3 regions of the Bradyrhizobium sp. C-145 genome follow, and region 2 is predicted to be linked to each of the others. Evidence: predicted binding sites of a transcription regulator. Region 2 holds the regulator's gene; each other region holds the start of a gene.

Region 1 (7,809 bases), 1.8 Mb from region 2:
TACAGTTTCTCGTCGATTTTGGTGATGCCGCCGAAATATTTGTCGACACCCCCCCAGGTCAGGTCCTCCAGATGCCCTTGCGCGGTCTTGCCCGGCGGCACCGGCTCGTCCGGATATTGGTATTTGAGCTGATCGAGCGAGAAGTCGATTGCGTCTGCAAAGCGCATGGTCTCCGCGACAGCCTCGGGGAAATCGCGGAACAGCCGCGACATCTCCCTGGGCGTCTTCAAGAACCGCTCGGCATTGGCTTCCAGCTTCCGTCCGACCGCCTCGATCGTGGTCTTTTCCCGGATGCAGGTCAGCACGTCCTGCAAAGGACGGCGCGCCGGATGATGATAGAGCACCTCGTTGGTCGCGAGCAGCGGCACTCGTGCTTCTGCCGCGAGATCATCGAGCCGCGCCAGCCGGCGCCGGTCGTCGCCACGATAGATCAGGCTCGCCGCCAGCCACACGCCCTCGGCGCGGCTGTCCTTGAGTTTCGCAAGAACATCCAGCGCCTGCGCGGGTTCGAAACGATGCGGCAGCGTCAGGACCAGGAGCTGACCTTCCGAAAACGCGAGGAGATCGGCGAAGGTGAGACGGCATTCCCCCTTCTCGATCCGTGTGACGTCGTCGCCGCGCTTGCCCTTGGTGAGAAGCTGGCACAGCCGGCCATAGGCCGCGCGGTCGCGCGGATAGACCAGGATATCAGACGTGCCGTCGATGAAGACGATGCGTGCGCCGATCAGGAGTTTCGGCTTGTGCAGCACCTCGGCATTGTCGAGCTCCTTGTAGGCGCGCACCACGCCGGCCAGCGTGTTGTGATCGGCGATGCCGATCGCGGGAATGCCGAGGATGCTGGCCTGATGCACATAGGCGCGCGGATCCGAGCCGCCGCGCAGGAAGGAAAAATTGGTGGTGATGCCAATCTCGGCATAGGCAGGCGTGTTCATGCGAAGAGACCGTGCACATACCAGCTGGGAGGAACGGGCTTGCCGTCGTGATCGAAGCACTCCCCCTCATAAAGACCGTCGCGAAAAATCCAGAAGCGCAGGCCTTCGGCATCCTCGATACGGAAATAATCCCGCGTGAGCTGCTTGCCGTCCTGCCGCCACCATTCCATGGCGATGCGCTCGGGTCCCTCCACCCGCACCACCGCATGTAGCGCGCGGCGCCAGGTGAACTGATGTGGCGGACCGTCCGGCACGGTCGCGAACGGCACCTTGATCGGCTCCGGCTTGTCGAACAGCCGCAAGGGGCGCAGCGGCGGCTCGCTCTCGGCACGTGCCGGCCATTCGGCCTGCATGGCAGCGGCGAGATGATGCTGCGCCGGCGCGGCCAGCACCGCGCATTCAGGGATATGGGTGTCCTGCGGCAGGTGCACGACGACACGCTTGCCGCCGATGCGCGCGGCAATGCGGTCGATCAGTGCGGCGAGCTCGTCATTGTCGTGGACATGAGCGTCGAGATCGCGCTGCTCCTGCACCACGATCTCGGTGCGGCTCGCCGACAGCCGCACCATGTCGAAGCCGAAGCCGGGATCGAGCGGATCGGCGAGTGCGTCGAGGCGCTCGCGGAACAGGCGGTCAATGACCGCGCTTCGCGTCACCGGATGTCCGGTCTCGACCGTGATCGCGCGCACCACGCCGTCGGTGCGGAAGAAGGCGGCTTCCAGGCGCCGCGCGCCCTTGCCTTGCTTCTCCATGGACGCGATCAACGTGTCGGCGAGCCGCGACAGCGTCATCGCAATCATGGTGTCGGTCGCGATCGGCTCGGCAAAGCGCTTTTCCACGATGTAGTCGGGCAGCGGCTTGCGCGGGTTGATCGGCGCATCGCCCTGCCCCAACGCATGCGCCAGCAGCGTGGAGAACCGCGCGCCGAACCGCGCCGTGATCTCGCTCGGCGTGCGCGAGGCGACATCGCCGATGGTCTTCAGCCCGGCACGGCGCAGGCCAGTGGTGATGGTCTCGCCTGCGCCCAGCGCGGATATCGGCAACCGGCTGATCGCCTCCGCCTCCTCGCCATCGGCCACGATGGTGCCCGTGGCCTGCCGCGTCAGCGTGCGCGCGCAGACCGAGGTGCCGGCGATCGCCGCGCTGACGGCAAACCCCTGCCGGGCCAATGCGCGGACCAACGTCCGCAACAACGCGGCCTCACCACCGAACAGATGCGCGCAGCCGGTGATGTCGAGGAACAGCCCGTGCGGCGGATCGAGCGCCACCAGTGGCGTGAAGCGGTCGCACCAGTCCGCTACATCGCTGAGCGTCTTCGCATCGGCCACGACATCGGCGTCGAACACACGTAAGTCCGGGCACATCGCCCGCGCATTCGCCAGCGGCTGACCGATATACAGGCCGAGGCGCTCGGCGGCCTCGTCCAGCGCATGAATCACCAGCGCATTGTTGTCCTTGATGACGACGATGCTTGGATCATTGCTCTTATGCAGTCCGACGTTGCCAAAGAACCGCTGAATCCGATCGATTGGCAGGCGCGGCAGCCACAGGCTGAGGACACGTCGACGGCTCACTGAACTGGCACTCATCACATTTCCATTCCATGATCCACCGGCCACATGGGCCATGACGATTGCGCAAGAGCTCGGCATCGAAGCGCGGCGCCCCCCAGGCACTCCACACCGGGCCCGGCGGTGAATGCGCCGCGCGCAGCATCCATCGTGTTTCCGCGGTCGAGGGCATCGGTTGCGCGGCCATGCGCAGCAAGAGCCCGGTGACGCCGGAAGATTGCGCGGCCAGCGTCAGCTTGCGGCTCGCCACGAGATCGAACTGCCTGATCTCGCCCCAGAGCTCGAGCACCACGGCCCCCAGCGCATCGCAGGCGAGCGCGTCGGCTGAGGTGCGCAGTGCGCTCTCGACATCGGCGGCGCGCACCATCACCACGCGGCGCGGGTCGAGACCGAGTTCGGCAAGCCCGCTCATCGACAGCGCGCCGGTTTCGATTTCCGAAAAATCCTGCCGCACCCACAGCAGCGGCTTGCGTGCCATCACGCGGCCCGCAAGCCCCATGACGAAGCCCGTCGCGGCCGTTCCCTGCCGGCCCTCGCAAAACACCTCATGGATCGCCGCGCGTGCAAGCCCGCCCTTCAGCGCGGTATCCGCCTCGCTGTGGCCGAGCGCGACGCGATCGCGATGATGCACGACCTCCGCCGTCTCGATGCGCTCGATCTGGCTGCGCAAGGTCGCAAGCGCGCTGATGCGTGCGCCGCTCATGCTCGCCGCTCCTTCAGAGATTGATGCCGTGGTCCTCAAAAGAAGAACCAACGGCTGGCTCATTTGTTCATGATATGTTCTAATATAAAGCTAATGGCGCCCCGAGAGTCAATCGAATTGGCGCTCAGTCGGATTCATAAGCAGAATCAAGAGGATTCAAGTACCATGTACCTCATCACTCTCGACAGCCAGACCGATTTCGAGAGCTGGCGCAAAACCGCCCGCGCGCTCGCACTGCATCAGATCGCGCCGGCCGACGTGACCTGGAGCGTGCAGGGCCGCGCGAAAGAGGCGGTGCCGGCCGGTCTATGCGAAGCGCCAGGCATTCCGCTGATCGAAACCGACGGCACCTTCAGCGTGCCGGCCAATTTCATCGAGCTCGCCCGCATCGCGGCCCTGCACCGCGACGGTGAACGCTTTGCGCTGCTCTATCGCCTGCTGTGGCGGTTACGGACCGACCACGATCTGCTCGAGACCAGGGCCGATCCGGACGTCGCGCAGGCGACAGCGATGGCCGTCAGCGTGCATCGCGACATGCAGCGGATGCGCGATGTCATTCGCTTCCGCGAGATCGGACGCGAGCACAACGCACATTACGCGGCCTGGTTCGTGCCGGAGCATCACATCGTCGAATTCACCGCCCCCTTCTTCGCGCGCCGCTACGCCGACATGCCCTGGTCGATCCTCACGCCCGACATTTGCGCCCATTGGGACGGCCACGCGATCTCCTTCACCCCGGGCATCAGCCAGACGGAGATGCCCGCCCCAAACCGGTTGGAGGAAACCTGGCGCCGCCACTTTCGGCCAGACCAACCGATCATGCCGGAAGCGCCGAAGAAGAGTCACAGGAACCTGTCGAAAGCCTCGATACTTGAACCGCTGCTCGCCGATGCCGAACGCTGGACCGGCGGGTGGATCACCCCGCGGCCGGAGGCTCCGATGAAACGCAAGCTAGCTGCCGATGATCTCGACGCGCTCCGTAAGGAGGCCGCGCATTGCCGCGCCTGCCATCTCTACAAGGACGCAACCCAGACCGTGTTCGGCGAAGGCCCGAAGTCCGCCAACATCATGCTGGTCGGCGAGCAGCCCGGCGACAAGGAAGACCTCGCCGGCCATCCCTTCGTCGGCCCGGCCGGCCAGATGCTCGACCGCGCGCTGGAGGAAGCCGGCGTCGATCGCAAGAAGGTCTATGTCACCAACGCGGTCAAACACTTCAAATTCGTGCCACGCGGAAAGGTCCGCCTGCACCAGAAGCCGACTACGCCGGAGATCCGGGCGTGCCGGCAATGGTATGAGCGGGAAGTTTCGGCAATCCAGCCCGATCTCATCGTGGCGATGGGCGCCACCGCCGCGCAAAGCGTGTTCGGCAAGATCACCCCAATCGGCAAAAACCGAGGCCGGCTCATCGACCTACCCGACGGCCGCAAGGCTTTGGTGACAGTGCATCCGTCTTATCTGCTGCGGCTGCCAGATCCCGAGACCAAGGTGCTGGAATATCAGCGCTTTGTCGACGATTTGAAAATCGCGGCCGGCTTGCAGAAGAAGGCTGCACGGGCTGCCTAATACTGGCAGCAAAAACGGCCTTCACGCCTTAGTTGTCATCCGGCCTTCAAATCCATCGCGGACAATACCCTTACTTGAAAGTTAAGGGGCGTCCAGACATGACCGATGTTGCATTTGACCGCGCGGTAACAGATCCCGCGCCCGTCCAGCCGGCCTCGCGGCCAAATCTCGACAAGGGCTTCAATCCGCTGACGTTGATCCTGTTCTTCGGCATCCTCGCCGCCGGCCTGCTGTTCGTCGCCTACAGCATCTATGTCGACGTCAACGCGACCGGCACGCGGGTGACGACCTACCTGCCCTACATCCTCCTGTTCGTCGCGCTCCTGATCGCGCTCGGCTTCGAATTCGTCAACGGCTTCCACGACACCGCCAATGCGGTGGCGACCGTGATCTACACCCATTCGCTGCCAGCCGAAGTCGCGGTGATGTGGTCGGGCTTCTTCAACTTCCTCGGCGTGCTCTTGTCTTCCGGCGCGGTCGCCTTCGGCATCGTCTCGCTGCTGCCGGTCGAGCTGATCCTCCAGGTCGGCTCCAGCGCCGGCTTCGCCATGGTGTTCGCGCTTCTGATCGCCGCGATCCTGTGGAATCTCGGCACCTGGTTTTTCGGCCTGCCGGCCTCCTCCTCGCACACGCTGATCGGCTCGATCATCGGCGTCGGCGTCGCCAACGCCGTCATGCGCGGCCGCGACGGCACCTCGGGCGTGGATTGGAGCAAGGCGACCGAGATCGGCTACGCGCTGCTGCTGTCGCCGCTGTTCGGCTTCATCTGCGCCGCCGTGCTGTTGCTGCTGCTCAAGTTCATCGTGCGCAACCCGGCGCTTTATGCCGCGCCCGAAGGCAACAAGGCGCCGCCGCTGTGGATCCGCGGCCTTCTGATCACAACCTGCACCGGCGTCAGCTTCGCGCACGGCTCGAACGACGGCCAGAAGGGCATGGGCCTGATTATGCTGATCCTGATCGGCACCGTGCCGACGGCTTACGCCCTCAACCGCGCGCTGCCGGAATCCCAGGTCGCCCAGTTCCAGAAGACCTCCGAGGCTGCCTCCAAGGTGATCTCGGCGAAAGGCGCGGGCCACAGCATCATCGGCGATCCTCGTCCGGCGGTGACGCAGTACATCGCCCTGCACGAGCTCAACGACGGTACCTATCCCTCGCTCGCCGTGCTGGTGAAGGACGTCGGCGATCAGGTTGCCCGATACGGCACGCTGAGCAAGGTCCCCGCCGAAGCCGTCGGCAATACCCGCAACGACATGTACCTGACGTCGGAAGCGATCCGTTTCCTGATGAAGGACAAGGCGAACGATCTCAACAAGGATGAGATCGCGGTGCTCAACACCTACAAGGGCTCGCTCGATGCCGCCACGAAGTTCATCCCGAACTGGGTGAAGATCGCGGTCGCCATCGCGCTCGGCCTCGGCACCATGATCGGCTGGAAGCGCATCGTCATCACCGTGGGCGAGAAGATCGGCAAAAGCCATCTCACCTACGCGCAAGGCGCCTCGGCCGAGCTCGTGGCCGCCGCCACGATCGGCGCCGCCGACGTGTTCGGCCTGCCGGTCTCGACCACCCACGTGCTGTCGTCCGGCGTCGCTGGTACCATGGCGGCGAACGGTTCGGGCCTGCAATGGTCGACGATCCGCAACCTGCTGATGGCCTGGGTGCTGACCCTGCCCTGCGCGATCATGCTGTCGGCCACGCTCTACGTGATCTTCTCGCGGATGTTCTGAACTTCTTTCCTCTCCCCGTTCTTACGGGGAGAGGGTTAGGGTGAGGGGCTGCATCCACAATCACGGTGAGAGACGGACTCGCGGAGAGTCCCCCTCACCCGGAATCCGCGCTGCGCGCGCATTCCGACCTCTCCCCGCATCCGCCTTCGCCGAGGCTTCGGCGGACAAGAGCGGGCGAGGTGAACTACGACGCAGCCAGCGATTCCTCGACCAGCTTGACCCAGTAGGACGTGCCGTAGACGATCGCCTCGTCGTTGAAATTATAAGCGGGGTGATGCAGGCCGGCGCTGTCGCCATTGCCGCAGAAGATGAAGGCGCCGGGGCGCGCTTCCAGCATGTAGGCGAAATCCTCGCCGCCCATCAGCGGCGGCATCTCGTGCACGTTGGCGTCCCCTGCGACCTGCTTGGCGATGCGCCTTGCCACCTCGGTCTCCGCAGCGTGGTTGTTCACCACCGGATAGTTGCGCTTGTAGCGCAGATCGATCTTGGCACCCGTGATCTGCGCCACGCCTGCCACAACCTCGTGCACGCGCTTCTCGACCAGCTTGCGCACCTCCGGCGACAACGTGCGGATGGTGCCCCTCAGCGTCGCCGTCTGCGGAATGACGTTGCGGGCATTGCCGGCGTGGAATTCACAGATCGAGATCACCGCCGATTCCAAGGGATCGACGCTGCGCGCGACGATCGATTGCAAGGCGGTGATAACCTGCGCACCGACCAGCACGGAGTCCACGCATTTGTGCGGACGCGCGGCATGGCCGCCGACGCCCTCGATCATGATGTCGACCTCGTCGGTCGCCGCCATGATCGGACCCGGCCGGATCGCGAACGAGCCGATGGGGATGCCCGGGCCGTTGTGCATGCCGTAGACCTGCTCGATGCCGAAGCGCTCCATCAGGCCGTCCTTGACCATGGCCGCACCGCCCGCGCCGCCCTCCTCGGCCGGCTGAAAGATCACCACGGCATCGCCGGCGAAATTGCGGGTCTCGGCGAGGTAGCGCGCCGCGCCCAGCAGCATCGCGGTGTGGCCGTCATGGCCGCAGGCGTGCATCTTGCCCGGGGTCTTGGAGGCGTAAGGCAGGTTGGTCTGCTCCTCGACGGGCAGCGCGTCCATGTCGGCGCGCAGGCCAATCACCTTGAGGCCCTCGCCGGCCGGCTTGCTGCCCTTGATCACGCCGACCACGCCGGTCTGGCCAAGGCCAGTCACGACCTCATCGCAGCCGAACTCACGCAAACGGTCCGCAACGAATGCTGCGGTGCGGTGAACGTCATATAGCAGCTCCGGATGCTGATGGATGTCCCGGCGCCAGGCC
Region 2 (7,809 bases):
CAACGTTTGCCGCCATGAACCCGACCTGAGACGGCGGCCCCAAAACGAAATCGCCCGGGAGCGGTGATCCACTCCCGGGCGCGTCCGGACGTCGCAAGAATTAGTTCGGCACCGCCGCCTTCGACCCGGGCTTCGAGGCAACCGCATTCGCGGTGACGCCGTGCAAGAAGTCGAAAGCCGTATGCAGGGCTTTGTCGTCCTTCTCTTCCGGCGGGACGTAGGATTGTGATCCGGTCTGCTCGGTGCCGTCGGCGGCCGACAGATGCCCGCGCATCTGGGATTCCGCCATGGTGTCCATCCGGCCCTTCAGCTCGGGCGGCACGTCCTGGAGGATCTCGATGTCCGGCGCGATGCCCTGGGCCTGGATCGAGCGGCCCGACGGCGTGTAGTAGCGCGCCGTGGTCAGCGCCAACGCACCGTTGCCGGCGCCGAGCGGAATGATCGTCTGCACCGAGCCCTTGCCGAACGAGCGCGTACCGATCAGCGTCGCACGCTTGTGGTCATGCAGCGCACCGGAGACGATCTCCGAGGCCGAGGCCGAACCGCCGTTGATCAGCACGACCAGCGGCTTGCCCTTGGTGAGATCGCCGCCATGCGCCGTGAAGCGCTGGGTCTCTTCCGGATTGCGCCCGCGGGTCGAGACGACCTCGCCGCGTTGAAGGAATGCGCTCGACACCGAGACAGCCTGGTCGAGCAGACCGCCTGGATTGTTGCGCAGGTCCATCACATAGCCTGCGAGCTTCTCCGACGGGACCTGTTTGGAGATCGACGCGATCGCCTTCTTCAGGCCGTCGGTGGTCTGCTCGTTGAACGAGGTGATGCGGATATAGCCGATGTCGCCGTTCTCGACGTGGAAGCGCACCGGGCGTACATGGATGATCTCGCGGGTGATCGCGACGTCGAGCGGCGCGTCGGCCCCCTTACGCACGATGGTGAGCTTGGTCTTGGTGTCGACCGGGCCCTTCATCTTGTTGACGGCCTGCTCGAGCGTCATGCCCTGCACGGCCTCGCCGTCGATCTTGCTGATGAGGTCGCCGGACATGATGCCGGCCTTCGAGGCCGGTGTATCGTCGATCGGCGAGACGACCTTGACGAGGCCATCCTCCATCGTGACCTCGATGCCGAGCCCGCCGAACTCGCCGGAGGTAGTCTCCTGCATCTCGGTCCAGGCCTTGGCGTTCATGTAGCGCGAATGCGGATCGAGCGAGGTCACCATGCCCGTAACCGCGCCTTCGATCAGCTTGGCATTGTCGGGCTTCTCGACATAGTTCGCCTTGACCCGCTCGAACACCGCGCCAAACAAGTTGAGCTGGGAATAGGCATCATCCGCGCTCGCCGCCGCCCGTGCCGCCCACACGCCGCCGTGGGGACTGGCTACCAGAAGGGTCAGACACGCTCCCGTGAGCGCGCCCAGGGGGAACAGCAGGTTTTTCCGCATGGATTGACTGGCCTTTTGCTTAGCGGTTCTCTTGAGGGGCTTGTCTCTCGGGCTTGGAAGCCGCCAAGCAAATGGCGATCCAAGTCACGTCTCACAACACCATTCTGGTTTCTTCAAGGCCGGCCTGCCGTGCCGGCGGTACGGCGAAGAAATCCCTTCGCCGCGGCTTAAACTTTTGGCAACGTTCCGAAACCACTTTGTGCAAAGCGGACATCGGTCGGCCGCCCACGCCTCGCAGCTATGCGATTTTAGGATGGTTTTGGAGGGCCGGACGCGATAGGCGATGGCGATAAGACTTCAAATTCTCGGGAGGACAACAATGAACGACGCGCCCCGCATCCGGCCGGAAAGGAACGTCGAACTCGGCGCCAGCAACGAGCCGTTCCAGAACCTGCACGAATTCATCCGGAAAGCGCGCGCCAATCTCAACCAGAATGCCTGGGACTACATCGTCGGCGCTGCCGAGACCGAGACCACGATGCGCCGGAACCGGATGGCGCTGGACGAGATCGCCTTCCGCCCCCGCGTGCTGCGCGATGTTCGCAAAGTCGACGGCTCGGTCGAGCAACTCGGCCGCAGGATGCGGCTGCCGGTGGTGCTCGCCCCGGTCGGTGCGCTCGAAATCTTCGATCCCGATGGTGCGGCAAGCGTAGCCCGCGCCGCCGGCACCTTCGGTGCGGCGCACATGTTGAGCTCCGTGTCCGAGCCCGGCCTGGAAAAGACTGCCGAGGCCGCGCCCGACGCGCTGCGGCTCTATCAGCTCTATGTCCGCGGCGACGATGCCTTCGTCGCGGATGTCGTCAGCCGCTCCGAAAAGAACGGCTATGCCGCATTCTGCCTGACCGTCGACACCGCCCATTACAGCCGTCGCGAACGTGACATCGCCAAGCGCTACGTTCGCGAAAGCCGCCTGCGCGCCACCGGCGGCGATTTCCAGAAGGGCCTGGAGTGGCGGACCGTGAAGATGATCAAGGACAAATTCAGGATCCCGCTGATCCTGAAGGGCATTGCCACGGCCGAGGACGCACAGATCGCGATCGATCATGGTGTCGAGTGGATCTACGTCTCCAACCATGGCGGCCGTCAGCTCGATCACGGCCGCGGCGCCATGCATGTGCTGCCTGAAATCGTCGAGGCCGTGAAGGGCCGCGCCAAGATCATGGTCGATGGCGGCTTCTGCCGCGGCACCGACATCGTCAAGGCGATCGCGGCGGGCGCCGACATCGTCGGCATCGGCCGGCTGCAATGCTGGGCGCTGGCGGCGGCCGGCGAAGCCGGCGTGATGCGGATGCTGGAACTGCTGGAGGACGAAGTGCTGCGCTGCCTCGGCCTCTTGGGTGCCACCTCGTTCGCCGAGGTCGACAAGTCCTGCCTGCATCAGGCGACTGCAACGAATGCGCCGAGCGTGTTCAGCGCGTTCCCGCTGTTCGACCACGATCCCTATCGATACTGAAGTGAAAGGACACGATGACCTCGCTCTCTCCCGGCAGCGCCGATGCGCTCCTGTTCGACCTCGGACGCGTGGTGCTCGATATCGACTTCTCCAAGGCGATCGCCTGCTGGGCGGGACATGCCGGCTGCCCGCCCGAGGCCATCGTTGCGCGCTATGTGCGTGACGAGGCCTACCGGCTGCACGAGGTCGGCAAGATCAGCGACGAGGATTATTTCCAATCGCTGCGTTCATCGCTCGGGATCGACATTTCCGATGCGCAGTTTCTGGAGGGATGGAACGCGATCTTCGCCGGCGAGATGCCCGATATCGCCGAGCTCTTGCCGCGCGCTGCCAAGCAGATGCCGCTCTATGTCTTCTCCAATACCAACCGGCCGCATGTCGACTATTTCTCGAAGGAATATGCCGGTGTGCTCGGCCATTTCCGCGAGCTCTATTTGTCGTCCAGCATCGGCCTGCGCAAACCGGATGCAGAGGCGTTCGACCATGTCGTGACGTCGATCGGCGTGCCGGCCAGCCGAATCGTGTTCTTCGACGACCTTGCCGAGAACGTCGAAGGGGCGCGGGCGCGCGGATTGACGGCGGTGCATGTCACCTCGCCCGGTGATGTCGGCAACGCCTTGCGAGCGTTGGGAATTTGACTGCCGACGCCCCGGCCGGATCTGGTTGGGTTCCGAGGACCAAATCTGCTTGGGATGCGGAACCAAATCACCTTGCGCATTTTTGTACAAAGTTCCGGGAACGGAAATACTTCCTCCGGACTCTATGAGTCCGTTGGGACTTCTACATCGGACTTATTCTCGTGCTGGGCAAAGCCTACCTCACAAAGCAAGCTTCTCTGCTGCTCGAATTCGCCAGAACCACCTCGGATTCGCGCCTCTCCGCCAAGCTCATCAGCAAGGCCGCCGACCTGAAATCTCAGGCCGATCCGCTGCCGGATAAGGATCAGGGCCCCAAAGCTCCGGACGTGACACCTAGCGTCAGTTCGGGCGAACAGACGCAGAGTTGATCGATGCTGGCCGTGGCTCTGGTCATTCTCGTCCTAGCCATGGCCACTCTGGTACCAATCTGCCTCGTCCTGGAGATCATGTCCCGCCGGGCCTGACGTCGCCCTCGTTGCCTGCGAATGCGTCGTCGGGATGATCATCCCGCTCGGCTGCTCTTTTGCCTCTGCGCTCGCGCTCGGCTAGAAGGCTTCCTGCCAATTCGTCCGCGAGCAGGAGTTTTCGCCGTGGCTCTCATGCCGGTTTCCGATGCGCTTGCCGCCGTGCTTGCCGGCGCGGAGCCTCTGACCGAGGAAATGGTTGCTCTCGACGTAGCCTTCCACCGTGTGCTCGCCCGCGACGTGGCGGCGCTGCGCACGCAGCCGCCGGAAGCAATGTCCGCGATGGATGGTTATGCCGTGCGCGCGGCCGACGCGGGGGCGATCGATTCCCGACTGACGGTGATTGGCGAGGTGGCGGCGGGTCGTCCGTTCGCGGGAACGGTCGGCGCCGGCGAAGCCGTGCGGATCTTCACCGGCGGCGTCGTTCCCAACGGAGCCGACGCGGTCGTGATCCAGGAGGATACGGTCGCGGACGGCAAGCGCATCACGATCAAGGAAGCCGCGATTCCCGGTCGGCACATCCGCCCCGCAGGCGTCGACTTCGCCGAAGGCGACGCGCTCCTGCGCAAGGGAACCCGTCTCACCGAGCGCGACCTCGCGCTCGCCGCCGCCATGAATCACCCGCAGCTTGCCGTCTGCCGCCGCCCGAAGGTCGCGATCCTCGCCACCGGCGACGAACTGGTGATGCCAGGCGCCTCGCCCGGCCGCGGCCAGATCGTCTATTCCAACGGCTATGCCCTGCACGCGCTCGCCCGCAGCGAGGGGGCCGACACCATCGACCTTGGCATTGCCGCCGACACGCTGGAGGCCACCACCGCCGGCATCCGCCGCGCCCGCGAGAGCGGCGCCGACATCCTGGTCACGACCGGCGGCGCATCGGTCGGCGACCACGATCTGGTCCAGCAGGCGCTGAGGGACGAAGGTATCTCGATGGCGTTCTGGAAGATTGCGATGCGCCCGGGCAAGCCGATGATGCATGGGCGGCTCGGCGCGATGCGCGTGATCGGCCTGCCGGGTAATCCCGTCTCCTCCTATGTGTGCGCCTTCCTGTTCATGGTCCCGCTGATTCGTGCGGTGTCGGGTCGATCCGTGATTCATCACCGCCATGAGCGCGCCGTGCTCGGCCGCGATGTGGGCGCAAACGATATGCGCGCGGATTATCTTCGCGCACGTCTGGAACAGCGCGACGACGGCACGCTGGTGGCCGTTCCCGTCCATCACCAGGATTCCTCGCTGCTTGCGAATCTCGCTGCGGCACAGGCACTTCTCGTGCGCGCGCCGTTCGCGCCGAAGGCCGGAGCCGGCTCGCCTTGCGAGGTGCTGCGCCTGCCCGTCTGAGCGCATCCACCACACGCGTTCCGCGAACTTTGTCGCGTTCACGCAAAATTAAGCAGTTGCGGAACACATATCGAACATATAGTGTCCGTTCATGATTTGTTTCGAGGAGGTAGCGGTTCGCCGCTCCAATTCAGCGTCTCGGAATCGAACGACATCAACCGGGGGACTTTGGTCGAGATGTTAACGCGCAAACAATACGAGCTTCTGCGGTTCATCAGCGAACGTCTGAAGGAAAGCGGCGTGCCGCCCTCCTTCGACGAGATGAAGGATGCGCTCGACCTGCGCTCGAAATCGGGCATCCATCGCCTGATCACCGCGCTGGAGGAGCGCGGCTTCATCCGCCGCCTGCCCAACCGCGCTCGCGCCATCGAGGTGATCAAGCTGCCTGAGCTCCAGGCCGCCGCCGGCAACCGCCGCGGCTTCACGCCAAGCGTCATCGAGGGCAATCTCGGCAAGGTGCGCGCGAGCTCCAGCCCACCCGCCGACGAGGGCGAGCGTCCCGTTGCGGTGCCGGTGATGGGTCGCATCGCAGCCGGTACGCCGATCGAAGCGTTGCAGACCCGCAGTCACACCATCAGCGTGCCGCCCGACATGCTGGGCTCGGGCGAACACTATGCGCTCGAAGTGCGCGGCGATTCGATGGTCGAGGCCGGCATCCTCGACGGCGACATGGCGCTGATCCAGCGCAACGAGAGCGCCGATACCGGCGACATCGTGGTGGCGCTGATCGACGACGAGGAAGCGACGCTCAAGCGCTTCCGCCGCCGCGGCGCCTCGATCGCGCTCGAGCCCGCCAACGCCGCCTACGAGGTGCGCATCCTGCCGCCGAACCGGGTGAAGATTCAGGGCAAGCTGATCGGACTGTACCGCAAGTACTGAGAAGACTCAGTGGTCATTCGATACCGATGATTCCGATTGGAGCGGACGGATTGTCCGCTTCAGCTGGATAGTCTTTCTGGTCTCGGGCAGATTATCTGGCCCCTTTCCAAGCGCTAGGTCCTCGGCATGCCGCCCGAAGCACTCATCGCCTTGCGGCTCAAGAGATCGAGGAGACAACGATGCGTAGGATCGTTTTGAGCGCCTTCGCAACTGTGCTGATCGCTGCATCGGCAGCGCAAGCATTCGCAGCACAATCGCAGCACCATCCCCGCAAGTCGGCGTATGCGACAACGAGTGAGCAATTCCGCAGCGCCCGAAGTGCCGTCGCGCGACAGCCACAGCCGAGTTGGCCATATTCCGGATGGTCGGCGCCCGCAGGCCGCTGACGCTCGCATCCGCCAAATGCACTGAAGCGAGCTTTGTTCCTATTGGATTCGGGAAAGATAATGTGATCGCATCCGACTGACGCCAGCCGCAGATTCGCCCACAACCAAGCAGAATGTTACGTGCTTCCACTCTGATAGAGGCTTGCGCCTCCGAAAGAGGCGCGGGTTGCTATCTTCGAATAGGAGCACCCGATGTGTGACTACAGTCTGCATGCCGTTGCATCGCGCCCCGCCGAAGTCGGCGAGACGATCGTGTCGACAACGTTCCGCGGCACCTCGACGCGCGGCTTCGCTTCCGCGGCCGACCCGACCGTGGCCGTCTGCCTGCTGCCGGGAACGGAGCTCGCCTTCGCCGACAACGTCCGTTACGACAATCGTTGGATCTGGACGCGCACGATCAACTCCCGCGTCGGCAAGTTCGGCAAGATCGATCCGCACATTCCCGATCGCCATCATGACGCGATCGAATTCCCCGACGGCAAATACGTGCTGGTGACGCAGCTCGTCGAAGGCCAGCACGCAACCGTGCTGCAACTGCCGGTGACGCAGCCGGTCAGCGAGCGCGAGCACAAGCCGCAGATCGATACCGACAGCCGGCCGACGATCACGCGTCTGCCGATCGGCTGAGCCGTTCCTGGCCACCAGGTCGGGCCAGGATTGAAAATGCCATCGCCGGCCGAGGCCGGCGAGATGGTATGATTTATGTTCTGCGGAAGTCCGGTTGGACCCGGACCAACTCCTCGCATTTGTTCTTAATCGTCTGGCCTTAATCGTCGACCTGCAAGTCGGTCTCCGCCGGAGTCGCGTCCCGATTGCGGACCGTAGCCGCCTTCGGCGCGAGGCTTCCGTCGAAATCACCCTCGCCGGCGCCGGCCGGGAGCCAAGGGCGGCTTGTGCCTCTTGCTCTCACAGCCTGAACCGCAAAACCGTCACCACGCTGCGTCAACGCCAGCGCGCCTTGGCTGGTGAGACGCTGCCGATCGACCACCATCGCCGCGCAATCGGGCGGTGCGGGCCGCCGCGTCACTACCAGCGCGGCGCGGCTGCAATCATCAGCCAGCGCGTCGATCCGCAAGGAAAGCGCAACCAGCCTCCCGTCGGCGAGCGGCGTCACGCAGCCGGCCTCGTCGCACGACACGCCGTCGGCCAGCGAGCTACTCCCGGCGTCGCGCGGATCAGCGTCGGCAGCTAACCACTCCCTAAGCAGAAAGCC
Region 3 (7,809 bases), 960 kb from region 2:
TCCAACATCTGCACCGCGCAGGTGTTGCTCGCCGTGATCGCCTCGATGTATGCGATCTATCATGGCCCCGAGGGCTTGATGCAGATCGCGCGCAACGTGCACCGCCGCGCCGCGGTGCTCGCGAGCGGCCTGCGCAAGCTCGGCTTTGCGCTCCAGTCGGACAGCTTCTTCGACACGCTCAGCGTCGATGCCGGCGCCAAGCGCGCCGAGATCGTCGCGCGCGCCGCTGCCGAAAAGATCAATCTTGGAATCGGCGATAGCGGCTTGCGCATCGCGCTCGACGAGACCACGACGCCTGCAACGGTGGAAGCGGTCTGGCGCGCCTTCGGCGGCAACCTCGCCTATGCCGAGATCGACGCCGAGACGCGCGAGGCGCTGCCGGACGAGTTGAAGCGCACCACCGCGTTCCTCACCCATCCGGTGTTCCACGCGCATCGCTCGGAGACCGAGATGCTGCGCTACATGCGCAAGCTCAGTGATCGCGACCTCGCGCTCGACCGCGCCATGATTCCGCTTGGCTCCTGCACCATGAAGCTGAACGCGACCACCGAGATGATGCCGCTGACCTGGCCGGAGTTTGCGACGCTGCATCCGTTCGTTCCGCGCGAGCAGGCCGCCGGCTATCACGCACTGTTCGCGCGGCTTGAAAAGTGGCTGTGCGACATCACCGGCTATGACGCGATCTCGCTGCAGCCGAATTCGGGCGCGCAGGGCGAATATGCCGGCCTGCTCGCAATCCGTGGCTATCACGCGTCGCGCGGACAGAGCCAGCGCAAGATCTGCCTGATCCCCTCCTCCGCCCATGGCACCAACCCAGCTTCGGCCGCGATGGTCGGGATGGACGTGGTGGTGGTCGCTTGCGAGAAGAACGGCGACGTCGATGTCAACGATCTCCGCGCCAAGGCGGAAAAGCATTCGGACGATCTCGCCGCTGTCATGATCACCTATCCCTCGACCCATGGCGTGTTCGAGGAGCACATCAGCGAGATCTGCGACATCGTGCACGGCCATGGCGGCCAGGTGTACCTCGACGGCGCCAACCTCAACGCACAGGTCGGCCTTAGCAGGCCCGGCGATTACGGCGCCGACGTCAGCCACCTCAATTTGCACAAGACCTTCTGCATTCCGCATGGCGGCGGCGGCCCCGGCATGGGCCCGATCGGCGTAAGAGCGCATCTCGCCCCGTTCCTCCCCGGCCATCCCGCAACAAAGGCGGACGCCCCGGTCGGCCCGGTCTCGGCCGCGCCGTTCGGCTCGGCCTCGATCCTCACCATCTCCTACATCTACATCTTGATGATGGGCGGTGAAGGCCTGAAGCGTGCGACCGAGATCGCGATCCTCAACGCCAATTACATCGCAGCGCGCCTCGATCCGCACTTCCCGGTGCTCTACAAGAACGCCAAGGGCCGCGTCGCCCATGAATGCATCGTCGACCCCCGTCCGCTGAAGACGACGTCGGGCGTCACGGTGGACGACATCGCAAAACGCCTGATCGATTACGGCTTCCACGCGCCGACCATGAGCTTCCCGGTGCCGGGCACGCTGATGATCGAGCCGACCGAATCGGAATCGAAGGCCGAGCTGGACCGGTTCTGCGACGCCATGATCGCGATCCGGAAAGAAATCGCCGAGGTCGAAGCTGGTCGCTTCAAAATCGAGGCCTCGCCCTTGCGCCACGCTCCGCACACCGTGCACGACATCGCGGATGATGCGTGGAATCGCGCCTATACCCGTGCCGAGGGCTGCTTCCCCGACGGCGTCTCGCGTACCGACAAATATTGGAGCCCGGTCGGGCGCGTCGACAATGTCTACGGCGACCGCAACCTCGTATGCTCCTGCCCGCCGGTGAGCGATTACGCGGAAGCGGCGGAGTAAGACGCGACGGAGGTCTCGTAGGGTGGGCAAAGCGGCTTGTCCGCCGTAGCTCGAAGAGCGAAGGCGGAAGCGTGCCCACCACCTTGCCTTTATTGAAACATGGTGGGCACGGCGCTTGCGCGCCTTTGCCCACCCTACGGCACTTACGGCGCGATCAACGAGCGGGTCTCGGCGTCCCAGCGCCAGAGCCGTTCGTTGGTCAGTTCGGTACCGCCCCACCAACGTTTGATCGTGTTGTGATGCCACATGTCGTCTTCGCGCGCGACAAGTGAACGTCCAAGTTCAGTCAGCGTGACCTTCCACTCGCTCTCGCCGCGGTAGCGGGCCTCATTGTCGAACGACGGATCGCCCAGCAGGACGGGCGGTGCCGAATGTTGCGCCAGTTCGATCAAAGCATCGCTCGCTTCGCCATCTTCGAGCACATCACGAAGCCACCTCGCCTCACAGACGCGCTTTGGCCCGGTGCCCGTCGTTCACAAAGTCCAGCATGTCCATTTCGCTGGCTCCGAGCCCCGTCAACCTGTCCGGAAGCTCTTCAAGCATCGCAATGAGCGCCGATCGAAGTCTCGGCAGGATCATCAGATCCGTCATCAGCAGATCGAAACAGGGTTCTGGCGTCGACGCCCGATAGGCCCGCCAGGCGCGGCTTGCCGTCATCAAATGATTGTCGACCACCTTGAAGGCCGGCAGCTTCCATTTTGCGACCGATTGCGGAGCATAGTTCGCAACAATGTCATCCGTATGCACCAAGCTCAGCTTCGTCGTGATCTCCTTGTAGGGGCGAAGAAGGTCGAGCAGCCAGACGAGCACAAGCTGATCATTGGGCAGGGGATCGACCCATACTTCGATTGAGTCGAACTTCGCACACAGCTCAAAGAAACCGATATCGCGCGTGCCGAAACCTTCCAGCGAGCCGCGACAAACGTCGTCGAGCCAATGATCGCCTGGATTACGGTGCTTTTCCGATCGCCGCTCCAGCCCCATCAAAAGTTGCTCCTCGGAAGGTAATTTCCCCGAGACGAAGCGTAGACAGAATCCGAGCGCGATGTTCGCCGCACCCGATTGGCGAAGCGTGTTTGCCGCAAGATCGTTCGTGGCCAGGATCAGATGTGACACGATCGCATCTCAAATTGATACGTAATACAGGGGCACTTTTGCCGAAAGATCAAGGGGACGACGACCATGTCAGCACGACCGGCATAGGTGAGACCAACGCCGGACGAACTGGTCAAGATCACACGCTTCATAGCCCCGGCGTCCTACTCCAAAAACGAGACACGATCGCGTCTTAAATTGATTACCCAACACTCTGAGCGATACGCATTAAACCGGCGGGACCAATAAGCGGCTTTCGCGATCCCACCGCCAGAGCCGTTCGGTGGTGACAAGCGTGCCGCCCCACCAGCGCGCGATCGGATTATGGCGGCAGAAATTCCTCATCGCCTGCCAGCACCGCCTTCCCCAGATCTGTAAGCGACAAGCGGGATTGCTTGTATCGTGCGTGACGGAGAGCATCGTCATGCATGTCGAGCGAGAATGGCCCCTCGTCCAGCCCTGCTACGGCCGGCACCGGACATCGCGCGAGCCCATCAAGCAGCGCGCCCACTTCCCAGTAGTCGAATACGCGACGCTCGTTGGGCTTCTGATGGCCTGGGAAGGCATCGAAGGGCTGCACGTTGCCTGGTGCGATCAACCCAAGAATCCGCATCTCAGTGGCTCCGAGACCAGTGGCAACGCTCGGAAGCTCTTCGAGCAGGTCAACGGCGCCCCGCTCAAGCTGCGGAAGCAAACTCAAATCCGTTTTGAGAAGGCCGAACCAATCCTGCGGCGTCGGCGCACGATAGGCCCGCCACGCACGAGCTGCGATTTCAAGGTGATCGGGCGTGAGCTCAACAATCGGCGGGTTCAGCTTGGCAAGCCGCTCCAGATCGACACGACCAACGGCAATGTCCAGCTGACGTATCACGAGTTTGGAAACCGCCGCTCTTTCATTGCCGCAATGGTCGAGCAACCAGAGCAGAATCAATTGCGCATTCGGCTCTGGCCCCATCCACAATTCGGCCGAGTCGCATTCCGACAGCAGCTCGATCAGTCCACGGTCTTTCACTCCCGACCCTTCGAGACGCCAGGACGGCGTGTTGTCCAACCAATGAAGACCGCAAGGCTGCGTCGTGCGCGGCGCAAAGAAAGCCCCCAATTCCTCATCGGACGGCAGCGGCCCCCAGATGAGCCGGCGCTCGATCGCGATGACGAGATCGGCAAGGTCCGCGCGTAGCAGAGCGCCGGCAGCGGATGAATCTGTTGTCACGATGAGCCGCGTCATCCTCGCAGCCTCACGGTTTCGTCAAACCGAGGCCGTACCGCCACAGGCGATCGCCCCTCATCACGATCAGATCGTCCGCCACAAGGCGTTTTGCGCCGGCCCGGAATGAGATCTGAGGTGATCGAGCAACCAAATCAGTTGCAACTGATCTTCGGGACTCGGGTCGAACCAGAGTTCGATCGCATCGTAGGGTTCGCAGAACTCGATAAGGGACAAATCCTTGCGGTTTCGGATGGCACTAGGCCAGCGGATGCCCCAGTCGGACCAGTGATCACCGGGTGAAAGCGTCTCCGAACGCGCCGCAAAATAGGCCGCAAGCATTTCAGGTGAAGGCAAGGGTCCCCACTGAAAAGAAAACGCAACGACAATTTCGGCCAATCCCGATTTGGCGAGCCCAAATCCGGACGAACTGGTCAAGATCAGACGCTTCATCGCGGACGCATCCCACCCCACCCCAAAACGAAACGGGCACCGAAGACGTCGGCAACTCAACGTCCTCAGCGCCCGCTCCTCGCGAAATCTCTACTGCTTTAAGGCTTACTCCGCCGGCTCCTCGCCGTCGGCGTCGCGCTCCGGGGTGCCGGCGAGAATCTGCTCGGCGATCAGGCCGGAGTTCTGGCGGATCGAGGTCTCGATCTTGGCGGTGATGTCGGGGTTGCCCTTCAAGAACGCCTTGGCGTTCTCGCGGCCCTGGCCGAGGCGCTGGCTGTCATAGGAGAACCAGGCGCCGGACTTCTCGACGATGCCGGCCTTGACGCCGAGATCGAGGATCTCGCCCATCTTGGAGACGCCCTCGCCATACATGATGTCGAACTCGACCTGCTTGAACGGCGGCGCCAGCTTGTTCTTCACCACCTTCACGCGCGTGGTGTTGCCGACGACTTCGTCGCGCTCCTTGATCGCGCCGATGCGGCGGATGTCGAGGCGGACGGAGGCGTAGAATTTCAGCGCGTTGCCGCCGGTCGTAGTCTCGGGCGAACCGTACATCACACCGATCTTCATGCGGATCTGGTTGATGAAGATCACCATCGTGTTGGACTTGTTGATGGAGGCCGTGAGCTTGCGCAGCGCCTGGCTCATCAGGCGGGCTTGCAGGCCCGGCAGCGCATCGCCCATTTCGCCCTCGAGCTCGGCCTTCGGCACCAGCGCTGCAACCGAATCGACCACCAGCACGTCGACCGCGCCGGAGCGCACCAAGGTGTCGCAAATTTCCAACGCCTGCTCGCCGGTGTCGGGCTGCGAGATCAGCAGCTCGTCAATGTTGACGCCGAGCTTGCGGGCATAGACCGGATCGAGCGCGTGCTCGGCATCGATGAAGGCGCAGATGCCGCCCTTCTTCTGCGCTTCCGCCACCGTATGCAGCGCCAGCGTGGTCTTGCCCGACGATTCCGGCCCGTAGATCTCGACGATGCGTCCCTTGGGCAGGCCGCCGATGCCGAGCGCGATATCGAGCCCGAGCGAGCCCGAGGACACCGCCTCGATGTCCATGGAGCGGTCGCTCTTGCCGAGCTTCATCACCGATCCCTTGCCGAACTGGCGCTCGATCTGAGAGAGCGCGGCAGCCAGGGCTTTACTCTTGTCCATGGAAGATCCTTCGACGATACGCAGGGCAGTGGCGGACATTGGGTCGTGCTCCTTATGGCGAGGATTCGCTAGGGGGACAAACGATTGAGAGGGCGGGCCGGCGATAAAAATAATGTACCCCATTTGTTCTCGGTTCGCAATATGTTCTTTGCGGCTGTCCCAATCCCCTTGCTCGTGCCTGAATCGAAAAGGGGCCGCCCTTCAGCGACCCCTTTGCCGGTTGCAATCTCGTTTCGGGATGAAATTCCAGCCCCGGCGGGAGGCACCGTACCGGTGTCCAGATGCCAAGTGGATTCCGGGCAACTACCGTTCGTAGCACTGTCCTAATTGGCGTTTCGCGGCTTGAAATGCTACGTTTTGTAACGCTAATATACGTAGCGTTATATTTCGTACCCTTTAATCCAGGAGGCGTGATGAAATCGGTTCTCAAGATCGTTGTGGCCCTGGCCATCTTCGTCGGCTCGGCCTCGACGCAAGCGCAGACATCGAACACTCCGATCTCATCGGGCGCTCCGAAAGTCGGTGCAAAAATTACGAAGAAATCGCAATTGCACGACGGTTGCCACAGCCGGTACGCGCAGATGCTTGGCAAGCCCTGCCACTAAAGCGCGATAAGTATGACGAAGCATCGTCATCGCGCTTTAGGTTATTGGTTGAGCATGATCTTTTCGGAAAACCGCTGCACACTTTTCCGGATCATGCTCTAGCAGCGCGATGAGATGACGAAGCATCGTCATCGCGCTTTCGATTATTGTTTGAGCATGATCTCCGCGCAAACGCGGTCCACCTTTGTCGCGAGGAAAAACCGCTGCACGCTTTGCGCCAACGCGGCCCTTCGGGTCCGGATCATGCTCTAGCATGCCAGCAGATGAAGCCGCCGAGGGCCGCCTCGGCGGCCTCTTTCGTTTCACGCCATGCTTGGAATCATTCCTGCGAGATCGGGTGAGCGCGATCGTCGCTTTCGTCGGCGCGCGCGTCCTGATTCAGACGTGCACGCGCATTTGCCCTCGGCATGAACGCTGTGAGCGTCTGCTCTGCCACGATGGGATCCTCGTCCGAAGCTGGCGCGCATCAAAGACGCAGGGCCCAAGCGCCGTCATAAATCCTTAATCCTGAGGCACCGAACCTTTTCGCGGTCTGTGGCCTTCTTCGGGATGGGACCGCAACTCTGGGGACCCCTGGCATGACTGAAGACACACACCACGGCGCCATCAGGCGCAACCACCTCCTGGAGGCCGCGCAGGAGGAGATGATCAAGTTCGAGCGCAAGGAAAACGAGTTTCGCAAGAAGGACCGTGACGAGCGCGCCGCCGAGCTGCGGTTGCCTCTCGGCGAGATCAAGGTCCACTAAGGCCCACGACGGCGAGCGGTAGCGCCCGGGCACGTTGCAGAACCTGACCGCCGCGAGCGGCCGCCGTTGACCGCGCGGGAATCTAGCATCGCGCGCCGGGATACCCTTGGCTGAGCATCCCGCGTGATTATGGTATCTAAATACTTCCAGTAAGCCATTGATGGAATGACGAAATCGCCTCACAGCCTACTGTGCATGGGGTTGTTTTCCTCCTTTTTGAAAGATTTGGTGCCCATTCACCATCGGCGAAGCGCGCCGGCGCGGAGCTCCGGCCGCCTCCCCGCACCTGCGCTTGATGCCGCCTTACAGCAGCGCCAGCAGCACGAGGCCGATCACCAGCACGACGAAGCCAGCCGCCGTCGCGGCGGCGAAAGACCGCTCTACGTTATCCATGATGCCACCCCGTTGCCGCCGCGCCACGTTTCCCCCATGGCTGCGCCGGACGGTGTGGAATCTTGCCGACCCGTGTGTCGCCAGTTGTGCGGCCGGATGTCGAAATTGGGACGGGCGCGAGGCCAGTCTGCGGCCCGCGCGATCGCGACTTGCACAGACACCGTCAGGCGCGTGTAAGCCTGATCGCCTAGTCTCGTCGTGCCCGGTGGACCAACACCGGGTCTCCATACCCAGCCGACGACCCCGCTCCCCGCGAGCGGGGTTTTCTGTTTGCGGGCATGGA

Evidence for each region. Region 2 encodes LexA, which represses DNA repair genes until DNA is damaged. Its sites were predicted from a motif close to TGTTCNNNNTGTGTTCNG; they were not measured.
Region 1: LRP30_RS12945 (DNA repair protein) is a predicted target of LexA. The motif match lies at 3,271-3,288, and genes of this name have one in related genera.
Region 3: recA (recombinase RecA) is a predicted target of LexA. The motif match lies at 5,914-5,931, and genes of this name have one in related genera.

What each region holds. Positions count from the first base shown of each region.
Region 1 covers NZ_CP088150.1:2,813,186-2,820,994, reverse strand. Annotated here, with positions in the region: gene LRP30_RS12955 (error-prone DNA polymerase) at 1-932, opposite strand, end outside; gene LRP30_RS12950 (DNA polymerase Y family protein) at 929-2,521, opposite strand; gene LRP30_RS12945 (DNA repair protein) at 2,418-3,206, opposite strand; gene LRP30_RS12940 (UdgX family uracil-DNA binding protein) at 3,372-4,769, shown strand; gene LRP30_RS12935 (inorganic phosphate transporter) at 4,868-6,496, shown strand; gene LRP30_RS12930 (M20 aminoacylase family protein) at 6,681-7,809, opposite strand, start outside.
Region 2 covers NZ_CP088150.1:4,642,288-4,650,096, forward strand. Annotated here, with positions in the region: gene LRP30_RS21640 (S41 family peptidase) at 101-1,438, opposite strand; gene LRP30_RS21645 (alpha-hydroxy acid oxidase) at 1,758-2,891, shown strand; gene LRP30_RS21650 (HAD family phosphatase) at 2,906-3,529, shown strand; gene LRP30_RS21655 (hypothetical protein) at 3,691-3,897, shown strand; gene glp (gephyrin-like molybdotransferase Glp) at 4,120-5,331, shown strand; gene lexA (transcriptional repressor LexA) at 5,509-6,210, shown strand; gene LRP30_RS21670 (hypothetical protein) at 6,789-7,223, shown strand; partial or broken gene LRP30_RS21675 (ComEC/Rec2 family competence protein) at 7,363-7,809, opposite strand, start outside.
Region 3 covers NZ_CP088150.1:5,599,747-5,607,555, forward strand. Annotated here, with positions in the region: gene gcvP (aminomethyl-transferring glycine dehydrogenase) at 1-1,875, shown strand, start outside; gene LRP30_RS26510 (hypothetical protein) at 2,019-2,297, opposite strand; gene LRP30_RS26515 (hypothetical protein) at 2,317-2,991, opposite strand; gene LRP30_RS26520 (hypothetical protein) at 3,293-4,198, opposite strand; gene LRP30_RS26525 (hypothetical protein) at 4,265-4,630, opposite strand; gene recA (recombinase RecA) at 4,736-5,821, opposite strand; gene LRP30_RS26535 (hypothetical protein) at 6,196-6,387, shown strand; gene LRP30_RS26540 (hypothetical protein) at 6,966-7,133, shown strand.